One region of the Turicibacter sp. GALT-G1 genome, then DNA from elsewhere that is predicted to be linked to it. Evidence: riboswitches for the same ligand, from Rfam matches in the RefSeq annotation. Region 1 holds a riboswitch; each other region holds the start of a gene.
What was found. A riboswitch is a leader RNA that binds a small molecule or an ion and turns the genes downstream of it on or off. The one in region 1 is predicted to bind lysine.

Region 1 (5,933 bases):
TTTTTTTGTTTTTTATCTTTATTATACAAACTCAAATCAGATGTTTTCGAGATAGACAATGGCTGATAATAAAACAAAAGAAGGTACAATGCATAGTGTACCCTCTTTTTAAAATTTCATTATTTATTTGCTTCAATTAATGATAATAATGAGGCTTTAGGTTGGAAACCTACTGTTTGTTGAACTGCTTGTCCATCTTTGAATAAAATTAATGTTGGAATTGACATTACTTTATATTCAGCTGCAACTGCTGGACAGTTATCTACGTTTACTTTAACAATTTTTGCTGTTCCTTCTAACTCTGTTGCTAATTCATCTAAAACTGGTGCAATCATTTTACATGGTCCACACCAATCAGCATAGAAGTCAACTAATACTAATCCACTTGCGATTTCTTGAGCAAATGATTCTTCTGTTGCATGAATGACTGACATGTTCATTCCTCCTTTTATACCCTTTTTCTATACTTTAGTATAGCACATTTCCATGAAATTACAAATAATTTGCACTTTCCCCCATATTATCTCACATTTATCAGAATGTATCCACAAGAGCATGAACTAAAATTTTCAAAAACATGAATTTTATAGATCGTTTCATCATACCTGTCATTAAAAAATATGAACTGAATAACTCTCCTAAAGGCTCTTAGATAAATAACGATGTAAGAATTCTTTTGTACGCTCTTGCGTTGGATTTATGAAGATTTGCTCAGGTGTGCCTTCTTCAGCAATAACCCCTTTATCCATAAAGACCACACGATCACTAACCTCTTTTGCAAACCCCATTTCATGTGTTACCACAATCATCGTTAATCCTTCATCCGCTAACTGTTTCATGACATCTAAGATACCACCAACCATCTCTGGATCGAGTGCACTAGTTGGTTCATCAAACAATAACACTTCTGGATCCATACAAAGGGCCCGCGCAATGGCAACACGTTGCTTTTGCCCTCCTGATAGTTGTGTACTACTACAGTTTGCAAATTGCTCCATTCCCACTTTTTTTAAATAAAACATCGCTTTTTCTTTCGCTTCTTCTTTACTTCGTTTTAAAATTTTAGTTTGACCAATCATACAATTTTCCAAAACCGTCTTGTTTTGAAATAAATTAAAGCTTTGAAATACCATTCCCACTTTTGTTCGATGATGATTAATATTAATATTTCCCTTTAAAATATCTTTTCCGTAATATAAAATTTCTCCACTATCTGGATTCTCTAATAAATTAATACAACGTAAAAGAGTTGATTTCCCGCTTCCACTTGATCCAATAATTGTAATAACTTCTCCTTTTTTTACATGAAACTCAATGTTATTTAAAACTTCTAAATTCCCAAAATGTTTTTTCAAACGATGGATTTCAATAATATGATTCGCTTCCACTATGATCCTCCTTAGTCAAGCGTATTAGGTACAGTTTGTGACGCTGGAAAAGATGTTTTAGGCAGATTCATTCTTTTCTCAATAAATCGCAAAATTTGCGCCGTAATCGTTGTCAACACTAAATAAATCAAACAAGTAATAAAAAATGTTTCTGAATATAACATCGCACTACCAGCTACTGATCGTGATTGAAAGAAAACTTCAATCACCCCAATGACATTTAGCATCGAACTATCTTTGATATTAACGATAAATTCATTTCCGATAGATGGGAATGAATTTTTGATGGCCTGTGGTAAAATAATGTACCTCATGGTTTGCGAGCTCGTCATTCCAATACTACGTGCAGCTTCAATTTGCCCCTTATCAATGGATTGAATCCCAGAACGAATAATCTCCGCCATATAAGCACCCGTATTCACAGAAATAATTACAATCCCTGCTGTCATCGCATCCCACCCAAGGACAGGTCTTAAGGCATAATATAAAAACATTGCTTGCACCATCATCGGCGTTCCTCTAAAGAACCACACATACAACCCCACAATCCAATGTAATACTTTTTTTATAGCCTTAACTCCCATCGAATCACGAGGTTCGATGGCAATGGCACGAATCCCTCCTAAAACAAGACCAATAACTAATCCAAATATTGTTCCCAATAAGGCTAATAATAATGTAATTTTAATCCCATACCAAAATAAATTAAAATTATTTGTAAATAAATCAAAAGCTTTCTCAAAAAAATCAACTTGAAACATCATAAACACCCTCTTACTCTCCTGTTGGCGCTGTTTCGCGTGCAGCATTCATCCATTCCTGACGTGTCGCTTCAGAAATTTGATCTAAAGCAGCTTGTACGTTATTAAAGAAATCTGATCCGCGGCTTCCTTCTTTTAACCCAATTGATACAGATGTATCTACATCAAATCCTTCCCCATCAGCAAAATGAACAATCGTTAAACTTGGATTTGCTTGGACAACCCCTTCGGCAACTGGTAATTCAGCTGTGATTCCATCAGACTCTCCTGATAATAGGGTTTGAACTAATTCAGGATAGCTTGAGCGTGGCGTTAAGTGATTCACTTCTTTGATTTGATCAATGATTTCATCATAATTTGTATTCATTTGTCCGATGACATTAGCTTGACTAAAATCATTAATGGAAGTGGCATCCACATAGTTTCCATCTTTTTTAACTATCATAACCATTTCTGATTCAAAGTATGGTGTTGTAAAGTCAATTCCTTGTTCACGTTCTTCATTCGCTGTCATCCCTGCAATAATGGCATGAATTTCTCCTGATTGAAGTGCTGGCTGTAATCCATCCCAATCTAATTTTTTAACAACTAATTCTTTCCCCAGTGTATCTGCAATTTGTGAGGCCACTCTTACATCATAACCATCACATAATCCCGCTCCACCAATTGAAACAGCTGTTTCCGTTTCCTTATCTGTTTGCCAGTTAAATGGAGCATAATTACACTCCATTCCTACAATAAATTGATCTTCTGAATTTGCTCCGTTTGCTCCACAGCCAACTAACAACGAACCTAATGCTAAAACTCCAATAAACTTTTTCATATCAATCATTCTCCCCTTTTGATTTTCTTCAACAAAAAAAGTCGTGCTATTAAACACGACTTACTTTTTAAAGTTCGTTTGATTAATAGCTCCACTTCATTTCTGAAGGAGTGTTACAGGTATTCCCTGCAACCCCAAGCTAAGCATCTGCCAATGCTAGCTTTCGGCGATGATTACCTTTCCTATCTTTCACTGTCTGCCGACTCCGGATAATACTCTGATGCACCGCTACCTCTATACGATTTTTCTTGTCTAAATGTAATATACCATTTTTTAACATAAACCTCAAGCGTCTTCAGGGAATTTTTGGATAAATTTACGCAGTAACTTAATAATTTGGTATAAAAAAAGACATAGGCAATCCTATGTCTTTAATTATTATTTTAACTCAACCACAGTTGCTCCTGTACCACCTTCACCAGCACCACCAAATCTAAATGAAGCAACATGTTTGTTTTTCTTTAAATATTTATGAACCCCTTGGCGAAGAGCTCCCGTTCCATGCCCATGAATGATTGTCACGGTTTGATATCCTGCTAACAGGACTTCATCCATATATTTATCTAAACGTAACATCGCATCCTCATAACGTTCCCCACGTAAGTCTAGTTGAATCCCAACGTTTGTGTTACGTTTATGAATCATTTTACCTTTGCCTGAATCTTTTTTCTTCACTGATTGACGTAAATATTCTAAATCTTCTTCTTTAATGTTTACTTTCATCATTCCAAGTTGAACCATCCAGTCACCATTTTTTGTTTTCTCAATCAGTTCTCCTTGACGATTTAATGAAAGTACCATGACTTCATCTCCTGCTTTTAGTGGAGCCTTATTACGTGCTTTACGTTTAAACTGCTCTGCTTGTTTGGCTTCTGATTTTTTAAGCGACGTTAGTTTTTCTGTTAGTTCATGATCTTTAATACTTAAGTCAGCCATTTTCTTTGCTTGACGTAAATCCGCTACAATTTGTTCTGCCTCTTCTTTTGCCTGACGGATATTTTCAAAAGCTTCCTTTTTAATCTCTTCTAAGACACGTTCTCGTTCAGCTTCAAACTTTGCAATCTTACGTTCATAATCAAGACGCATCTCTTCTACTTCTTGATTTTGTTTTTGTAATAATTGAATTTCATGATCTAATTCTAAACCACGATCTTCTAATTTCGTAATTAAATCAGTCATTTCCGTACGTTCTGTTTCAACATACGCACGAGCTGTTGTTAAAATCGCTTCTTTTAACCCTAAACGTTTTGAAATTTCAAACGCGTTTGAACGACCTGGTACCCCAACTAATAAACGATAGGTTGGCGATAATGTTTCAATATTAAACTCCACTGACGCATTAATGACATCATCATTTTCATAGGCATATGCTTTCAACTCCGGATAATGGGAAGTCGCAATGGTTCTTGCACCACGAACCTTCACATAATCTAAAATAGAAATAGCTAAAGAAGCTCCTTCTTTTGGATCGGTTCCTGCCCCTAACTCATCAAATAAAATTAAGCTATTCACCGTTAAACGTTCCATGATTCGAACAATATTTGTCATATGTGATGAGAAAGTTGATAAACTTTGTTCAATGCTTTGCTCATCACCAATATCAGCAAATACATGATCAAAGATTGCTAATTGTGATGTTTCATGAGCTGGAATTAAAAGTCCAGCTTGTGCCATTAAAGTTAATAAACCAACCGTTTTTAAGGTAACAGTTTTTCCTCCTGTATTTGGACCTGTAATCACAATCGTTGTATATTCATCTCCTAATTCAATATCATTAGGAACAACGACTTTTTGATCAATGAGTGGATGGCGTGCCGCAACTAAACGGATGATTCCTTTTGTATTCATTTTTGGACGTGTTCCATTAATCAAACGTGCATATTTTCCTTTGGCAAACATGAAGTCGATTTCACCTAACACCTCTACGTTAACAGCCAACGCGTCAACGAATTTTTTCACTTCTTCCGTTAAAGCGCGTAAAATACGTTCAATTTCACGGCGCTCTTCCACATGATACTCTTGTAATTTATTATTTAAATCAACAACTTCTTTTGGTTCAATAAAATAAGTATTTCCTGATGAGGATTGATCATGAACGGTTCCACCAAATGTATTTTTAGCTTCGGCACGAACAGGTACAACATAACGTTCATTTCGGATGGTAACAATCCCATCTGTTAATTTATTACGACGTTCTGAGACGACGTGATTTAACTTTTCTTTAATACGGGCTTCCGTACTTTGAATCGAACGACGAATATTTCTTAATTCAGATGAAGCACTATCTAAGATGTACCCTGTTTCATCAATACAATCATTAATTGCTGTCTGTAAACTATTTAATGAGACTAAACTATTCACTTGAGACGAGAAAATTGGGGCGTCTACTTTAATTTCATTTAAACGTTCTGAAAAAGTTTTCAATTGTGAAACCGCGTATAATAAACGGCTAATCCCTAATAATTCTTGAGCACTCAACATCGCAGAAATTTTAGCTCGTTTGATGGCTTCTGTAATGTCTGTGACCCCACCTAATGGGGCTTCACCCAAGGCTAAAATAATTTTTAACGCTTCATCCGACTGATTTAACGAATACTCCACTTGTTTCTCATCAATGGATGGGCTTAAATACTCCACTCGCTTTTGTCCGAGTGAACAAGCACATAATGAATCTACCGTTTGTTTAATTTTATTAAATTCTAATATTTGAATGGCCTGTTTCATTAATCTCACTCCAACTGCCTAAAAAATGCAAAAATTTTATCTTTATTATTTTAACACAAAACATTCTAAAAACCTAGTATTGTTCTCAAGACACAAGACGTTCTATCGTAAAACAAATGACTCTAAAAAAAATAGAGACAATTTCTTATATTTTTCGCACTTCAACACTATTTTAAGGCCAATCCACCTCAAGTTTTCATTCCCACCATAAAAGCATAAACCTATAAAAATCCAACC
Region 2 (5,933 bases), on a different contig from region 1:
AGCCTACAAGTTTAGTCCCCTCTCTTACAACACTTGCATGTTAATCAAATACAACCATATATTATCATTATAACCTTATTTTTAAAAGCACTTTCAAATAAAAAAAGGAGTTTAATTCTAAAAATTTTCAACTCCTAAATGCTTTTATTCCTCAGCTTGTTTTAAAAAGTGATTCGTTGGAAGAAGCGTAATAATCAGCATAACAATACTAACTAATAAGCCAATAACTGACCAAACTAGTCCACTTGTTGTCCACTCAATAACGAGATTAACCACATACAAACCAACAAACCACCAACCTGATAATCCCGTATCATGATAGCGACGAACGGATAAACTCAATGACGGGATAAGAGCTGCTAAACTATAAATAGCTAACAAACCTCCAAACAATGAGACAAAAACAGTACTCGCAGAAAAACCATCCCCATAACTAACGGCAGATGCCATCATGCCAACAAAAGAAAGACCTAATCCAAATCCTAAAACGGCACCAATAATCACATTCCAAAGAACAACAAACCAAAACTCACGTCTTGATGCACGACCACTAAAATTAAAATAATTTTTCCAAAATGACTTAAAAGCCCCTACAAATGTCATCCTAATCCCTCCTAAAACCACATTAAAATCTAACTACAATATATATTCTATGTTTTCATCATCAAAACGTTCTCTCAACTCCTCCCTTTCAATAAAAAAACAAATTTACCTCAAATGCGATACCATCCCATGAATAAAATAATCCTTTATCATAAACGTTTTTAAAATTATGGATGTTTTTTATCAGCCTTTTGCCCTCACTAATGTTCATATAATATGTTAGCAAGACTATTATCATAAAGAGAGTGAATATTATTCTATCCGGTAATTACGATACACTTTTAAACTTTGATGCATTTGCTGGAATAAGCAGTTATAAGTATGGATTCACAGACAGTGAATTTTTAGCCTTTATTGCCGATTTAGATCCTACTGAGTACATTCTAGTCATCACTGTCGTAACTATTTTAATTAATATCAATTTAAATATCTTTGAGCAATATGTCGTTTCTGGAGCCCTCCTTGATATCGCTGTCACTAGTCAGAATATGGTTCAACAAAGAGGATTCCAATTAGCTCGCCAAGGAGAAGCCGTGAGTCAATAACGAAGTGAATATCGACAAGAAAACTTTGACAACCTTTATAGTGAAATAGATAGACTAACGGAAGAATTAAACCAACTAAAATCAAAGATATTCCCTCAACAAACCGATTAGTATTAAAAAATAATACAACACTTTTTTATAAATTCAATTTACTTCCTACTTAATATCAATACAAATCCCTTCCTAGTTGATTTACCGTTATACGTTTTCCATATTATCCCAAAAACAAGCGCCACAAAATCTTAGTATGCATCTTTCTAACTATGATCCCCTCACTTCAAGTACTAGTGCCTATCATTTTCTTTCTCTTTTTACCTCCCCTTATACTAAGACCGACACCCGATCTATCAAAGCCCCTCTATCTCTACCAAAACATTCGAATTATATTTAAACCTTATTGATAGATTCTCTTATATCCAGTTGACCCATTGTCACCTGTTTTGCCACGTTATCTCAAAAAAAACAAGTGCTACAAAATCTTAGCATGCATCTTTCTAACCACGATAACCTCAGTTCAATTGCTAGTATCTGTTCATCTCACTAAAGAAGTTTTAAAATAAAATTGAGGCGATGACAGGGAGAGCGAATCAATGGGATTAGGGGTGAGCTTGCTCACCTACTAATAAGAATAGCCCATCGGTAGAAGCTCTCCCTTATAATATCGCCTCATAGATTTTCTTATTTTAAAACCATCTACTGTTCTTGTCGATCAATGTACAACGCTAGCCACTTGACCTGATACCCTCCCTGTGCATCTTAGTATAAAAAAAGACAGCATCTTAAAGATACTGTCTAAATTCTTAGCGTTGTTTTTTAGCTGGGCGGTCTTGGCGAACTAAGCGCACAACGGCTTCAACATGAGACGTTTGTGGGAACATATCCACTGGTTGAATATAGTCCACACGGTACTTCTTCGTTAATTCTTTTAAATTCTTAGCTAACGTCGATGGATTACATGACACATACACAATCGTTTTTGGTTGCACACGTTTTAACATCTCGATTAGCTCAGTTCCTAATCCTGTACGAGGAGGATCCACAATCACGACATCTGGTTTAAATCCTTCATTCGCCCATTTCGGTACGATTTGTTCTGCTTTACCAACGGCATAATATGTATTTGTTAAACCATTTAATTTTGCATTTTCTTTCGCATCCGCAATGGCTTGACGTGTAATATCCACCCCACGTACTTCACTTGCTTTATCTGCAACCCATTGACCGATTGTTCCAACACCACAGTAAGCATCAACCACTTTTTCGTTTCCTTTTAAAGCAGCTGCATATTTGACTTGGTTGTATAATTTAATCGTTTGTTCTGGGTTTAACTGATAGAACGCGCGTGGAGATAAATTGAACTTGAAGCGTCCTAATTCATCTGAAATGAATTTTTCTCCAGCGATGTGCTTCATTTCTTTTCCGAAGATTTCATGCGTATCTTCGTTGTTAATATTTAAATAAACTGATTTAACATCTGGGCAATATTTCATTAAGTCTTTCGCTAAAGCATTCATTTTTCTGAACTCGTTATTAGCGAATACGAATGTCACCTGGACCTCACCTGTTTTAAATCCACGACGAACGACAATATAGCGTGCCGTTCCTTTTTTCGTTTTAGGTGCGTAAGCGAACACTTTGTAATCATCTAATAAATCAACCGCATGATTGATGACTGTGTTAATTTCTTCATATTGAACATCACAATCTGTTACATTCACTAATTCACGTGAATTCATGCTGTAGAATCCAACCATAACCCCATCTTCGTCATATCCAACTGGCATTTGAGCGCGATTGCGGTAGTTATACGGATCTTTCATTCCGATCGTTGGACGGATATCACATTCTTCAGGATCTAAATTCGTATAACGTTCAATCGCTTGTGAAACGGCATCACGTTTAATACGAAGTTGCTCTTGATAAGACATATGTTGTAATTGACATCCACCACATTGTCCATAAACTTCACATGCGGGTTGCACACGGTGCTTTGATTTACGTTTCACACGTACCAGTTCCGCTTCCGCGTAACCACCTGCCACACGCGTACAAGTCGCAACCACTTCTTCACCCACTAACGTTCCTAGAATAAAGACCGCTTGTTTTTTATAATATCCGATTCCCTCACCGTTAATTCCGATGCGTTTAATCGTCACTAAAAATTCTTGACCAACCTTTAAAGGTGACATATTCATCTATTAAAACCTCCAATGCTTTGTTAAGCTATCCTTTATCTTACCACATTCCCTGTCATTTTACATCGAAATCCCTATATTTCATGATAACTTTCACACATTGATTTGATTATTTTAGAACCCAATGCTTGACTTTTTTATAAAAGATGCTAAAATAGGCTTAATTGAATATGTCTCTTGTTCTCTTTGATGAGTTAGAGGTGCGTGTCCAATGAGTAGGAATTTCGAGAGTGACGTCGATGACAAATTCTAAAAGGTGTCCACGCCGAAGTCTTGTTTGTGTCAACCAAACTTGTGCTGGTGTTATGTTGAATAAATTTAACACTGTCACTACAATTGTAGTGGAGGACTAATGATCGGAGAGTTAAATAATACTTGTCATCTATCGTCTAACAACCTTAGACTTTTTAGAGCCATGTATGAGTTTAACTCTGCATGGCTCTTTTTTCTTTATCAAAAGAACAGCTTCTTATTCAATTGCACTAACAATTGAGGAGAGGATTTATATGATTGGAACTATTTATGCGTTAATTCCGGCACTACTTACTATTGCCCTTGTTATTTTTACGCGCCGTGTCGTATTATCACTCGGGATTGGTGCCATCTCGGCTGCCTTTATTTTAGCCAATTTCAATCTCATTCAAACGGTTGAAACGCTTGGATCAACGTTTAGTGGACTTATTTTTGAAAAAGATGGATTAATCGGCTTTTTAAATGATTGGAACCTGTCGATTGTTTTCTTCTTACTTGCACTTGGCGCCATTACAGCTTACATCGTCTTATCAGGCGGAGCGTCTGCGTTTACAAAAGCGATTATCAAACACGTCAAAACGCGCGAAGGCGTTCAATATACGTCTGCCATTTTAGGAATTTTAATTTTTGTCGATGACTACTTTAATGCCCTAGTTGTCGGAAATGTCTCAAAACCGTTAGCTCAGCAACAAAAAATTTCACGAGCACGACTAGCTTACATTGTCGATTCAACGTCAGCACCAATCTGTGTGATCTCACCGATTTCAAGTTGGGCGACTGGAGTGATGGGGTCGATGGCAGTTATTTTTGCAAGTACAGGTGCGACGTACAATACGTTCTCTGCTTTCTTAATGACGATTCCTTATCATTTCTATGTGATTGTCTCAGTTATCATGGTCTTCATTGTCATTAAATACAATTTAAATCTTGGACTCATGAAAAAATACGAGACGGATACGATCAATGGGAATGATAGTTCTCTTACGAGTGCTGAAGTGGCAAGCGCTCACGGAGGCGACGTGGAGTCATCAAAAGGAACAGTATGGGATTTAATCGTCCCGATCTTGACCTTAATCGTCGTGACGGTGTTAACGATGGTGTATACTGGCTATATAGGGGCAATGAATAACACATCAGACTTCAACTTATTCTTCGCAATCTTAGATAACATCAACCTATCAACAGCGCTTCGCTTTGGTGGAGCAGCGGGATTAATCGTGTCAATGGGAATGGCATATCGTCATGTCATAAGTGGTGAAGTCACGCAGAACCAATATGTCAAAGCCTTCTTCTCAGGAATGAAGTCAATGGTTGGAGCCATTATCGTTTTATTATTAGCCTGGGCAATTTGTGAGTTAGTTAGTGCGTTAGATGCAGGTGGCTACTTAGCCTCTGTCATTACATCAGCGAACATTAATCCAAACTTCATCCCAGTTGTGATGTTCATTGTCGCAAGCTTCATGGCTTTTGCAACAGGAACGTCATGGGGATCATTCGGAATCTTACTTCCAATTGCTGGTTCAGTCGCAGCGGCGATTGATATGAATTTAATGATTCCAGTCATGGCCGCTGTTTTATCAGGTGCTATCTTTGGAGATCATGCCTCACCTATTTCAGATACAACCCTTTTATCAGCAACAGGATCAGGTTGTGATTTAGGTGCTCACTTTAACTCTCAGTTACCATACGCCCTTTTATCAGCTTGTATCGCTTCACTCGCATACATCGCATTTGGAATGACTGAAAGTTTAATGATTGCCTATCTCATCATCATCATTGGCTTCATCGCTACAATCTTTTATGCAAAATCACAAAACAAATCGGAAGCTATCCAAGAATAAGGTCGCTTCCAAAACAAAATCAAAGGTGGAAAAAATAATTATAGATAACAAAAGGAACTAAGTGCAGAGGGGAAACTGCATCTTAGTTCCTTTTTTCTATATTAAAGAGAGGTTGAGAGAATTGGAGAAGAAAGTCTACATTATATGTATTTAGCATCAAGATGATAAATACATAAGACTTCTGTATTGGTAAATAGAGAACTTCAAGTACAAACTCAAAGTATAGTCCCACCATGAAAGACTATTAACTTGGGAGGTTATCTCTACACACCCTCATTATAGGCACCCATTCAAAATCCTAAACAAAAATCCGAAAATTTTTTCATTATTTTAAGGCTCAACACCAGAATTGGTTCTTGACAAAAAAGTTGATACAAATAGCTGAATCACAGATTTAGAATTTCAGTATTTTATCATTACTAATGATGAACCATTAGAGTTAATTTCTTAGTTGAACCAAGTCAAGCACCATTTTTGGTGAAGACTCTATTTTAAAT
Region 3 (5,933 bases), on a different contig from region 1:
CGATGCTGTTTTAAAACTTCACCAAGAGATTTTCTGATGATTGATTTTTCTTTTCTAACATCTCCTGATTTTATATATTTAATTAGTGCTTTCATGATAAGTATACCTACACCGATAAAACATATTATAACTGTCAGTCCAATAAGAAGTATGCCTCCAAAAATAGCTACTCCTAAAAAATCAAGTTTCATACTATCAACTCCTTTCTTAGGTTTACTATAACAATATTTTCTGGTTTACACCACCAACTATCTCGCTATTCTAAGTTGCACTTTGGTTGCAAATATAAAATAGTGTAAATTTCAATATTATTTTACTCCTTTCCTATCAAAGTTTAAGTACTCAGACTTAATATAGAAATTAAATGCAAATAAAAAAGCACTCCATCCCTCAAAGATTAGTTCTAATTTTTATTTACTTGATACGATAGCTCTAAAGCAAAAGTAATTCGCCGACGCAGTTGCTCAAATAAATACTCTAAGGATGCTTAGTGTTGACGCACTAAGCATTTTTTATTTATATAATTATTATATTATGTTTAAACCTAAAATAAGATATAAGTTTTCTAATTAAAGCGTGCTCCGTTACTTGTGATACGGTTCATCATAACATATCCCTATATATGCAACAATAGTTGCTGTAAAATCAGTAACCCGATACAGAAAAAGGCACCCTAATAGGGGTACCTTGAATTAATCCATATAATTATTTGTTTCAGTGGGTAAACCTTTATATCGTAAACGTGCTTCAATAATATCCTTAATAATTGAATAAATGACTGCAAACATCGGAACTCCAATGATCATTCCTACTAATCCAAACAGTTTTCCTGCAACTAAAATTGCGAATAAAATCCAGAAGGCTGAAATTCCAATTGAATCTCCTAAGATTTTAGGTCCAATAATATTTCCATCGACTTGTTGAATCACAAGAACAATGACTAAGAACCACAATGCTTGGATTGGAGATACGAATAAAATGATAATGGCTGATGGGATTGCACCAATAAATGGTCCGAAAAATGGGATAATATTCGTAATCCCAATAATCACTGAAATTAATAAGACATACGGCATCTTAAAAATAGCTAAGATGATAAAGGTTAAAATCCCAATAATCAATGAATCAACAATTTTTCCACCGATGAACCTACCGAATGTTAAATTAGTACGATTCGCCAAGTCTAGAATAATTGTTGTATGCTTTTCATTAAATAACGATGTCACAACTTTTTTTCCTAGTCCAAAGAATTTTTCCTTGTCCATTAATAAGTAAATAGAAATGATAATACCTAAGACAATATTCCAAATACTTGAGGCAATAGACATCACAGCATTTCCGACAATCGGTAAAACGTTTGTTAACAACTGAATTACCCAGTTTGTAATCTCTGCGAATTTTTCACTAATGAGTGTCATATATTCTTGATTAATATTCATTTCTTGCAACTGCGTATCAACAATAATAGTTAGCTCTTTAACATATCGTGGAATATCGTTAATTAATCCACGGACACTTTCAATTAATTGTGGAAGAACAAATTGCATAAAGACATATAATATAATTCCTGCGGTAATATAAGAGAGTAAAATCCCTAGACCTCTTATCGATGACTTTTTAACTTTATTTAGCCCTCTCATTTTAAATACTTTATTTTCATAAAACTTAAGAATAAAGTTTAATAAATACGCAATAATGAATCCGATAATGAAGGGTTGAAAAATACCCATAATTTCATTTAACTTGCCTGCAAAGCTTTCAAGCTTTGAGATAATATTATAAAAAATAATACTTAAACTCACAACAATAAACGCATATACTGCAATCGTGTTATATTTCTTATTCCAGTTGAATTTCATATGTCCTCCTTATGACTTTTTAATTAGTCTTCCTAATCCGCTATCTAATTATAATTATATATCATAAATAAGGTAAAACTTATACCTATGTTCCTATATTTCTACTATTTTTCTATATATGTAAAAAACCACCTTTGGGTGGTTTTTATTATTTCAATTTAATAGCTCCAGATAATACATCATATCCTGTATAAGCTAAAGCAACTGCAGCTGTTATTAAACGATCATGAGCGAAATCTGTTACCGTTGCATCAACCATTTGTTGAGAATGTCCTGTAATTTCACAATCAGCAATTCCGATATACGGATGGATAGTTGGACATACATTACTAATGTTTCCAATATCTACTGATCCTGTTCCTTTACGATGTTTATGAATCTCTGTAATTCCTAATGAACGAAGGTTTTCGTTAAATGTTTCTGAAAGCACAGCATTTGTTTTTAAATCATCATATGATAACTCATAGTTGCTTACTTCTAAAGTTGCTCCTGTCATTAAAGCAGCCCCTTGAGCAATACCTAACACTTTTTCCTTAACAACTGCTAAATATTCTTTAGTTGCTGCGCGGATATAAAACTGTGCTGTTGCATGTTCAGGTACAATATTAGCAGCAACCCCACCATTAGTAATAATTCCATGCATTCTTACATCTGGTGTCACATGCTGACGTAAAGCATCTACTCCATTAAATAATTGAATCACTGCATTTAAAGCATTAATCCCGTTTTCAGGAGATGCAGCTGCATGAGATGGACGACCTGTATAATCAAACTGTAAAGCTTCCATCGCTAAAGATGTTCCACTTTCTGTCGTGAATCCCGAAGGGTGCACCATCATAACAGCATCCATCTTGTTAAACAGTCCAGCCTCTGTCATAGTCACTTTTGCTCCATTTGTTTCTTCGGCAGGTGTCCCGAACACATAGACTTTTCCACCGATTTCATCGATAACTTTACTTAAGGCAACTCCAGCCCCGGCACTGATTACACCAATCATATTATGACCGCATCCATGTCCTAGTTCAGGTAAGGCATCGTATTCACAAAGGTATGCCACTGATAAACCTGGTTTCCCACTATCGTATACAGCCTCAAATGCAGTGTCTAACCCTGCCACTGGGCATTTAATTTCGAAATCATGTTCTTTTAAAAAGGTTGTTAATTTTTCAACTGCTTTGTATTCTTGATTCCCTAATTCCGGATTATCATGAATAAAGCGATTCATGTCTACTAAACGTTCTTTTAATGATTCCCCGATTGATAATAATTCTTTTTTCATTATACTGTCTCCTTATGACCATCCCATTAAGATGGCAATTGTAATAAAGATAATTGCTAATCCACCAAAAATTAATTGAACTGGCCAAACCCATTTAATCCATTTTGCCCATGGAATTCCCGCTACACCTAAACAAGCCATTAAAACAGCACTTGTTGGGAAGATAGCATTTGAGAATCCATCACCAAATTGGAAAATTAAAATTGAAGTTTGTGGTGTAATACCAACTAACTCACCAAGCGGTGCCATGATTGGCATCGTTAAAGCAGCTTGTCCTGATCCCGATGAGATAAAGAAATTGATAAACATTTGAACAAAGAACATCACATATCCAGCAACTAACGATGGCAATTGTCCAATGAAGTTTGATAAGTTATAAAGAATCGTATCAATAATTTGTCCGTCTTGAGCAATGATAACAATTGCACGTGCAAATCCAACCACTACTGCTGCACTAATCATATCTTTTGCTCCATGAATGAATGAATTGGCCATATCATCTAAACTTAAACGCCCAATGAATCCACAGATAATTCCCGTTGCAAAGAAAATAGCCGCAATTTCTGGAATTCCAAATCCAAATTGTAAAACACCTATAACGATAGCAGCTAAACATACTAAGATAGATGCTAAAATAACTTTATGTTTGAATGTGAATGGTAAATGTTCAGATTCTGCGTCTTCTAACTCCTGACGACGTACCTGATCAATTTCGTAAACTGGACTTAATTGTGGATTACGTTTAATACGGCGTCCATACCACATTAAATATAAAATTGAAGCTACTGTTGTAACCGCCCAGATGATCGTGCGGAATCCAACCCCTGTTCCTGCTGGCACCTGTGCGATACTTTGAGCAATTCCTACCGAGAATGGATTTAACATGGCTGTTGCGAATCCAACAATACATCCCATATAAGAAATTGCCATCGCCATAATACTATCGTATCCTAAGGCTAAACATAAAGGAATAAGCATCGCAATAAATGGAATAGCTTCTTCCGTCATTCCGAAGATGGCCCCACCTAATGAGAATAATCCCATAATAACCGGAATCATTAACATTTCTTTTCCTTTAAATGATTTAACGGCATTTGTAATTCCAGCATCAATAGCACGTGTTTTTGTAATAATTGCAATTGATCCGCTAACTACAAATAAGAAAGCAATAATTTCTGCCGCTCCTACAATTCCATGAATTGGGGCTTGTAATACACTAAATAATCCTTGTGGGGTTTGATCAACATAAGCGAATGAACCATCAACAACGACTGTTTTCCCTGCATCATTGACGATACGCTCATATGTTCCTGCAGGTAAAATCCATGTTGCTAATGCTACGATAACTAAAATAAATGTAACAATGACTAAAGTATGAGGGACTTTAAATTCTTTTGTCTCCTCTTTACCATCAACTCTTGGTTTTCTTAAACTAAGCATATTTTTTTCTCCCTCTTATTTTAAATTTTAAATAGTGTTTAGTTGAAAGAGGCAAATAAAAAAAGCCTTGAGCCATTCACTCACGACCTTCAGAAAAGAACAATAGATCATCCTTATTTCCGATTCTCAAATGATAGCTCTCCACGATTATTGGGACGACTCTAATCAAAACATTCAAAAAGTCCTGAGGCCATTCTCAAGACTTTTATCATATAACCGTACTAAGTTAGGATGATTTAAATCCGGAATGATAGCCCTCCACAATAATAAATTGTGACAATGTTAAATATCTTCTACTTAACACCAGCTCTATAACCTTAAAGTATCAGTTATAGGCTTCGGCGAGAATCCCTTTCCTATCGCGTCAACATCTTCACTCTTCGATAGTACTCTTAATTACCGCACCTCTATCTAAAACCTATTTAATTTACAATGTCATCTTATCTTATTTTATACTCAAAAACAACATTTTTTTATTAAATAGTATAAGAAACACTTATTTTTTATTATTAAAACATTAAAATTTTATATAAATTAGTTATAAATACCATATAATGTTGAAATTAGCATTTTATTATTTGATGCTTGTTTTATCATTCTCTATTTTATAATCATATAGTTTAAAAGAAGACTATTTCGTTTATTTTTTAAATATTAATGTGTATTCATGATGATTTAAGGCTTTATTTTTTTGAATATTTTTAATGAAACATAAAAAGCTGTTGCTACCCCTAACAACAGCTTTCTACGTACCCTTGTAATGATGAACGACACTAATCTTAATTAGAGTGTATAACACTCTCCCTAATTAATGATAGATATAGAAACTTATTTTATATCGATTTTATTTGTAAGACATTTCAAATATGATGTGATTCTTCCAAGATTTCATCTAAATTGACTAAGTCAATTGGATAATCTTCTAAACTAATTTTATTATTAGTTGAGTTATTCGGAGTATCATTTACTTTCGTATCCGGAATGTACTTATTCTTTTGATCGATACAAAATGATAATCGTAATAAATAAATCATCCGATGCATTTGATAATCGTTAAATTTATTCACTACTACGTCCTCCTGTTTCCATAACTATTATAAGTAGTTATTTATTGTATAATAAAGAAAAAAAAGGTCACAGATTTATTAAAAAATCTGTGACCTTTTACGTAATAGCATCAAGTAAAATACGGTATTCATTTAAATCTTTCTGTTGACCAAGAACATCATCCATAATCCTTTTATATAATCGATTTTGAAATTTCGTATAAATAAACTCATCTAATATCTCTTTATCAACTAATTTTTGAATATCCTCTAACAAAATCAACATGGATTCAAAGTCTTGAGTTTCCA
Region 4 (5,933 bases), on a different contig from region 1:
ACGCAAAAATAATAAATAAAGCCTTATCCTTATGATAAGGTTTTTTACTTTTTAATTGGTATATTATGTCTTAATTTGAAACAAATTGTCGTTGAAAAAAGTTTCATTTATTGATATAATTTAACTTCAAAAGAGCTGCTTATGATGAAAAATTTCTATACATTGGAGAAGTGAAAAATGACAGTAAGAATTGCAATTCTAGGTGGACCAAGATGTGGTAAAACAACGTTAATTCAACAATTATATGTGGATATGAAAATCCGTGATATTAATGTCGGGGTTGCGACTGAATATAGTACCGATTATTTACGTGATAAAGGAATGATCGAATCAATTTCAGAGCAATACGGAATTTATTTAGGACAATTACATTTAGAAAAAGCATTAGATGGACATGAATATGCAGTTACGGATTACGCAACATTTGTTCCATATATTTATGGACGCTTAATGCTTGGAGATAAAAAACGTACTAAAAAAGAAATTGAGATTTTAAATGACTTATATAGTTTAGCAATTCGTGACTTACCTCAGTACGACTATATCTTCTTTGTACCTCGTGAATTTGGATATAAAAAAGATGGAGTTCGTTGGCAGGATGAAGAAGTTGCTCAAATGGTGGATGATGCAATCTTAAACTTCTTAAATGCAGAGAATGTGAAGTATGAAGTTATCACAGGTTCAACGCGAGAACGCTCAGAAAAAATCTTAAATATTGTTGGAATTGAAAAAGAAATTGTTAAACCGCAACCAGTAGAAGAATTAGCTGAATAATAAATAAAATAAAGCCTATATCAATTTTCGATATAGGCTTTATTTCATTATAAACATTTTTCAAAAGCTACACGTTTACTGCCATCAGCTAGATAAATGACACCGCAATAATCAAATCCATTTTTTATAAGAGAGCGTTGCATCGCTTGGTTATCCTCATGTGTATCGACTTTAATGCTACCAACACTTTTTTTATTACACATTAATTCAGTTTGTTTAATCATTTCAGATGAGAGCCCGATTCCTTTTAACTCATGATCAACTGCAATCCGATGGATGACGGCATAGTTATCATTACTTTTCCAATCCCCTTCAAAAATTTTATTATAAGTAGCTTCTCCTTCAAAAGAAATAGCGATGGTTCCAACAATCTCATTATTTTTTATTAAGACAAAACTATGTCCATTTTTAATATCATTTTCAATGACTTTAGCATTTGGATAACCATTTTGCCATTGATTGATTCCCTTTTCTTTGAAATATTGTTGAGCTTGTTTAATAATCTCCATGACACGTTCAATATCTTCTAGTTTAGTATATCTTAATGCTAACATCTTTATTCTCCTTTCAAAAGTGGATAATTATTAATCATTATATCACCAAGTTCTATAACATAACTCTAATGTTTTCGACAAATTTCGCAATTAGAAATGACTAATTCGTACATACTAATGAAGTAAAACTAAAGGAGGTAGTCGCTATGCAGACTGGAACTAGACGTGTTGTATTAGTTGGTACAGGATTTGTTGGAATGAGCTTTGCGTATTCAATGGTAAACCAAGGTGGAGCTGAGGAGTTAGTTCTAATTGACGTTAATCATGAAAAAGCTGTTGGTGAAGCCATGGACTTAAATCACGGGATTCCATTTGGCCCAGAAAAAATTGAAATCTGGGCTGGAGATTACTCAGACTGTAAAACAGCCGATATCGTTGTTGTGACAGCTGGTGTTAATCAACAACCCGGAGAAACACGCTTAGCCTTAGTTGAACGAAATGCGAAAATCATGCGTGATGTTATTAAAAATGTTATGCAATCAGGATTTAATGGAATTCTGTTAATTGCAAGTAACCCTGTTGATGTCTTAACTTATATTGCTTGGCAAGAATCAGGTTTACCAAAACATCGTGTCATTGGGACCGGAACAACACTTGATACCGCTCGTTTAAGATACCAAATGGGTAAATATTTAGACGTCGATCCTCGTAACGTTCACGGTTATATTGTCGGTGAGCATGGTGATACTGAAACGCCATTATGGTCACATACAAGCGTCGGTGTCAAACCAATCTTCGATATTATTAAAGATCATCCAGAATATAAAAGAGAAGATTTAGAAGAAATCTATGTCAACGTCCGTGATGCTGCTTATCATATTATTGAACGTAAACGCGCCACTTATTACGGAATTGGGATGTGTATCACGCGTATTGTTAAAGCTATCCTAAATGACGAAAACTCAGTCTTACCAGTGTCAGCTTATTTAGATGGTGAATATGGTCTTCATGATATCTTTACCGGTGTGCCTGCGATTGTCAATCGTAACGGAATTCGCGAAGTCTTTAACTTAAATATTAGTCCAGAAGAACTCGAACAATTAACTAAATCCGTCTCAATTTTAAAAGAAACATTAGATACCGTGCGTTAATTGAATAAAAGAAACCTCAATCTAGTATTGAGGTTTCTTTAGGTATCGCACTTCATATTACAATCTGTCATAACAAAAAAAACACTTACCGTTTCAAGGGCGGCAAGTGGTTTTTATTATTTCCCTACACATTCACGACAACGATTATAATCATCCTGCATTGGGAAACGTGAATCGACACGCCCACCTGGTCCAACTTCTAGATTACAATTCGCACAATAAGGGATTTCATCGTAAGTTCCATCTTCATAAAGCATAGATAAAGGTTGCATCACAAACTCTTCAAACATCTTGTCACCTCATTTCTTTATAGATAAAAATGACTATATCATTTATATCATATCTTAATCAACGACAAAATAAAATCCCTAATAACCTTAATCAAAAGAACCTAGGGTTTAATATAATATGAGATAGGCTGATTGGGTTAGTAATAAATAATTAATTAAAACTGAAATGTACCGTATAAATTTATTAGGTATTGAATATAGTTTTAATTGTAGAGTTAGTGAAATATTAGGCTAAATGATTTGAATATACTAAGTTTGTTTGATATTATTTACAAATAATGGAAAATGTTTTAAAATAATTAATAACTTAATAATAAATAATTAAGGTAGAGGCTGCGGTTCTTAAGAGTATTCATAATGAGGTAAGCGCAATGAAGTATGAAGAAAGGAATAACCGCCGAAGGCTATAACTGAAGCTTTAAGGTTATAGACCTGGGGGTGTATAGAATATATGCATCACTGTCACAAATGCAAATTTGTGTTGAGCTACATTTAAGAAATAGAGACTATCCTGTTATCATCTATTTTAGGATAGTATTTTTCGAAGCTCCCTTAGTATGATTCAAATGAGGGAGCTTTTATTTGTAAATGTGAGCCTCTTTATGACGAAAAGGAAGGACGACAAAATGAAATTACAAGGAACGATGTCAGTAAAAAATGATGAACTTTATATCGGAGGAGTCAGTTGTTTAGAACTTGCTAAGACGTATCAAACCCCTTTATATGTCTTTGATGAACAACTTGCTCGAGAGAATTGCCGCGAATATGTGAAACATTTCAAAGTGAAAGAACATCGAAATCGAGTCGCTTATGCTGGGAAGGCCTTTTTACCACTTCATATGTGTCAACTCATCAAAGAAGAAGAATTATATTTAGATGTGGTATCTGGTGGAGAACTATACACGGCGAATAAAGCTCAGTTTCCAATGGAAAATGTACTGTTTCATGGAAATAATAAGACCATTGATGAAATTAAAATGGGGCTTGAGTTAGGAGTAGGTCGATTTGTTGTTGATAACTATTATGAACTTGATTTGCTAGAACAGTTCTGTAAGGAAAGAGGCACATCGCAAGCGATTTATTTGAGAATTACCCCTGGTATAGAGGCACATACACATGATTATATAAAAACGGGACAAATTGATTCGAAATTTGGATTTACTTTGACTAATGGGGATTTATATGAGTGTTTAGCCAGTTTTCATCGATATGAGCATCTACAACTGGTTGGATTACATGCACATATTGGATCACAAATTTTTGATGTAGAACCTTTTTTAGATGAAGTAGATATTATGATGAGTTTAGTTAAGGAGATTAAGGAAACATACGGCATTCAAATTAGAGAAGTTGATTTAGGAGGAGGAGTTGGCGTTTATTATACGAAAAATGATCAACCAAAAACCATTCAACAATTTTGTGAAGCTATGATTGAAAAAGTAGAAAAATCTTGTCAGAAATTAGGGATTAACGTACCGACGTTGATTATTGAACCAGGACGTTCCATTGTCGCAAATGCTGGAAGTACGCTATATACAGTTGGATCGATGAAAGATATTAAAGATGTTCGAACCTATGTCAGTGTAGATGGTGGAATGACTGATAATATCAGACCTTCGTTATATCAAGCACGTTATGAGTGTGCGATTGTGAATAAAATGAGAACAGGGGATCAAAAGCAAGTAACGATCGCAGGAAAATGTTGTGAAAGTGGTGATATTCTTATCACAGATGTTGATATTAAGGGTATTGAAACAGGTGATATCTTGATTATTGCCTCAACCGGTGCGTATGGATATTCGATGTCATCAAATTATAACAAGATTCCGAAGGCTGCGGTTGTTTCGGTTCAAAATGGAAAAAGTCGAGTGATTTGTAAACGACAAACGTTAGAGGAATTACTAGCTTTAGAAGTTTTATAGGGGGAATGAGAATATGGGGATTTTGGTTCATAAGTATGGTGGGACATCAGTTGGAACAACTGAGAAGATTAAACGGATTGCAAAACGAGTCATTGCGGAAAAGGAAAAGGGAAATGATATGGTGGTTGTCGTATCGGCGATGGGGAAAACGACGGATTATTTAGTGGAGATGTCAAAAGAGATTGCTATAAATCCCAATAAACGAGAAATGGATTTGATTTTATCCACTGGAGAACAAGTGTCCATTGCGTTGTTGTCGATGGCCTTTCAGGAATTTGGATATGACGCTATTGCTCTAACTGGGTTTCAAGCTGGAATTAAAACATATGGACCGCATACTAAAAATAAAATTTTGGATATTGATGATGAGAAAATTAAGAATTATTTAAAAGAAGGGAAAGTTGTAGTTGTTGCTGGGTTTCAAGGGGTGAATGAAAATGGCGATATTACAACACTTGGTCGAGGAGGGTCAGATACAACAGCAGTTGCTATAGCAGCGAAACTTGGTTGTCCATGTCATATTTATACAGATGTTGATGGCATTTATTCCGTCGATCCACGACTGTATAAAGAGGCGAAAAAACTTGATGTTATTAGTTATGAAGAGATGATGGAGATGGCAAGCCTTGGTGCAGGTGTGATGGAACCACGTGCTATTGAAATTGGATGTAAATATAATATTCCAATTTATGTAGCTTCAAGTATAAATGATGTGGGTGGAACTTATATTAAGGAGTATGATGAGAAAATGGAAGGGAATATAGTAACGGGGTTAAGTGTTTGTGATGATATTTTAATGGTAACAGTTAGTCATATTTTATATAACTTAGATCATGTTGCGACTTTATTTGAAAAACTAGCGATTGAAAATGTAAATGTGGATATGATTAGTCAAACAGCACCAGTTGATGGGTATATTAATGTTTCTTTTACTGCACCAAAAGATGATTTATTTATAATTGAAAAGGTGATGAGGGATTTAGAGGGTAAAGTTGAGATTAGTATAGAGAATGAAATTACAAAAATTTCAGTCGTTGGAATTGGAATGAGAAATCAAAGTGGAGTAAGTGGTCGCCTATTTAGAATTTTAGCGGATAACGAGATTTCCTTTAGGCAAGTGACAACATCAGAAATTAGTATTTCGTATACAATTGATAAAAAAGATAAAGAAAAAGCAGTTCGCGCCTTATCGAATGAGTTGAATTTGTAAAGGGGGAACGGCGTATGGATTTAAAAGAAATTTTAACAACGCATCGAGAGTATTTACATCAAATTCCCGAACTTGGATTTTGTGAGTTTAAA

Region 2: it holds a riboswitch for lysine, as region 1 does, so the genes downstream of both, NEH74_RS02635 (Na+/H+ antiporter NhaC family protein) here and NEH74_RS11155 (transporter substrate-binding domain-containing protein) in region 1, are expected to answer to the same signal.
Region 3: it holds a riboswitch for lysine, as region 1 does, so the genes downstream of both, NEH74_RS10935 (YfcC family protein) here and NEH74_RS11155 (transporter substrate-binding domain-containing protein) in region 1, are expected to answer to the same signal.
Region 4: it holds a riboswitch for lysine, as region 1 does, so the genes downstream of both, lysA (diaminopimelate decarboxylase) here and NEH74_RS11155 (transporter substrate-binding domain-containing protein) in region 1, are expected to answer to the same signal.

The regions. Positions count from the first base shown of each region.
Region 1 covers NZ_JAMQUS010000065.1:11,716-17,648, forward strand. Annotated here, with positions in the region: gene trxA (thioredoxin) at 120-434, opposite strand; gene NEH74_RS11145 (amino acid ABC transporter ATP-binding protein) at 639-1,388, opposite strand; gene NEH74_RS11150 (amino acid ABC transporter permease) at 1,400-2,149, opposite strand; gene NEH74_RS11155 (transporter substrate-binding domain-containing protein) at 2,163-2,972, opposite strand; lysine riboswitch at 3,051-3,217, opposite strand; gene NEH74_RS11160 (endonuclease MutS2) at 3,351-5,696, opposite strand.
Region 2 covers NZ_JAMQUS010000010.1:15,948-21,880, reverse strand. Annotated here, with positions in the region: gene NEH74_RS02650 (DUF805 domain-containing protein) at 145-603, opposite strand; gene NEH74_RS02645 (hypothetical protein) at 849-1,148, shown strand; gene rlmD (23S rRNA (uracil(1939)-C(5))-methyltransferase RlmD) at 1,949-3,343, opposite strand; lysine riboswitch at 3,531-3,703, shown strand; gene NEH74_RS02635 (Na+/H+ antiporter NhaC family protein) at 3,850-5,436, shown strand.
Region 3 covers NZ_JAMQUS010000061.1:32,017-37,949, reverse strand. Annotated here, with positions in the region: gene NEH74_RS10950 (helix-turn-helix domain-containing protein) at 1-191, opposite strand, end outside; gene NEH74_RS10945 (AI-2E family transporter) at 693-1,859, opposite strand; gene NEH74_RS10940 (M20 family metallopeptidase) at 2,008-3,138, opposite strand; gene NEH74_RS10935 (YfcC family protein) at 3,151-4,578, opposite strand; lysine riboswitch at 4,822-4,996, opposite strand; gene NEH74_RS10930 (hypothetical protein) at 5,439-5,645, opposite strand; gene NEH74_RS10925 (transcriptional regulator) at 5,743-5,933, opposite strand, start outside.
Region 4 covers NZ_JAMQUS010000024.1:5,744-11,676, reverse strand. Annotated here, with positions in the region: gene NEH74_RS04480 (DUF1456 family protein) at 1-12, shown strand, start outside; gene NEH74_RS04475 (ATP-binding protein) at 178-774, shown strand; gene NEH74_RS04470 (GNAT family N-acetyltransferase) at 822-1,328, opposite strand; gene NEH74_RS04465 (L-lactate dehydrogenase) at 1,475-2,419, shown strand; gene NEH74_RS04460 (hypothetical protein) at 2,536-2,709, opposite strand; lysine riboswitch at 3,029-3,206, shown strand; gene lysA (diaminopimelate decarboxylase) at 3,336-4,631, shown strand; gene NEH74_RS04450 (aspartate kinase) at 4,645-5,841, shown strand; gene NEH74_RS04445 (M20 family metallopeptidase) at 5,856-5,933, shown strand, end outside.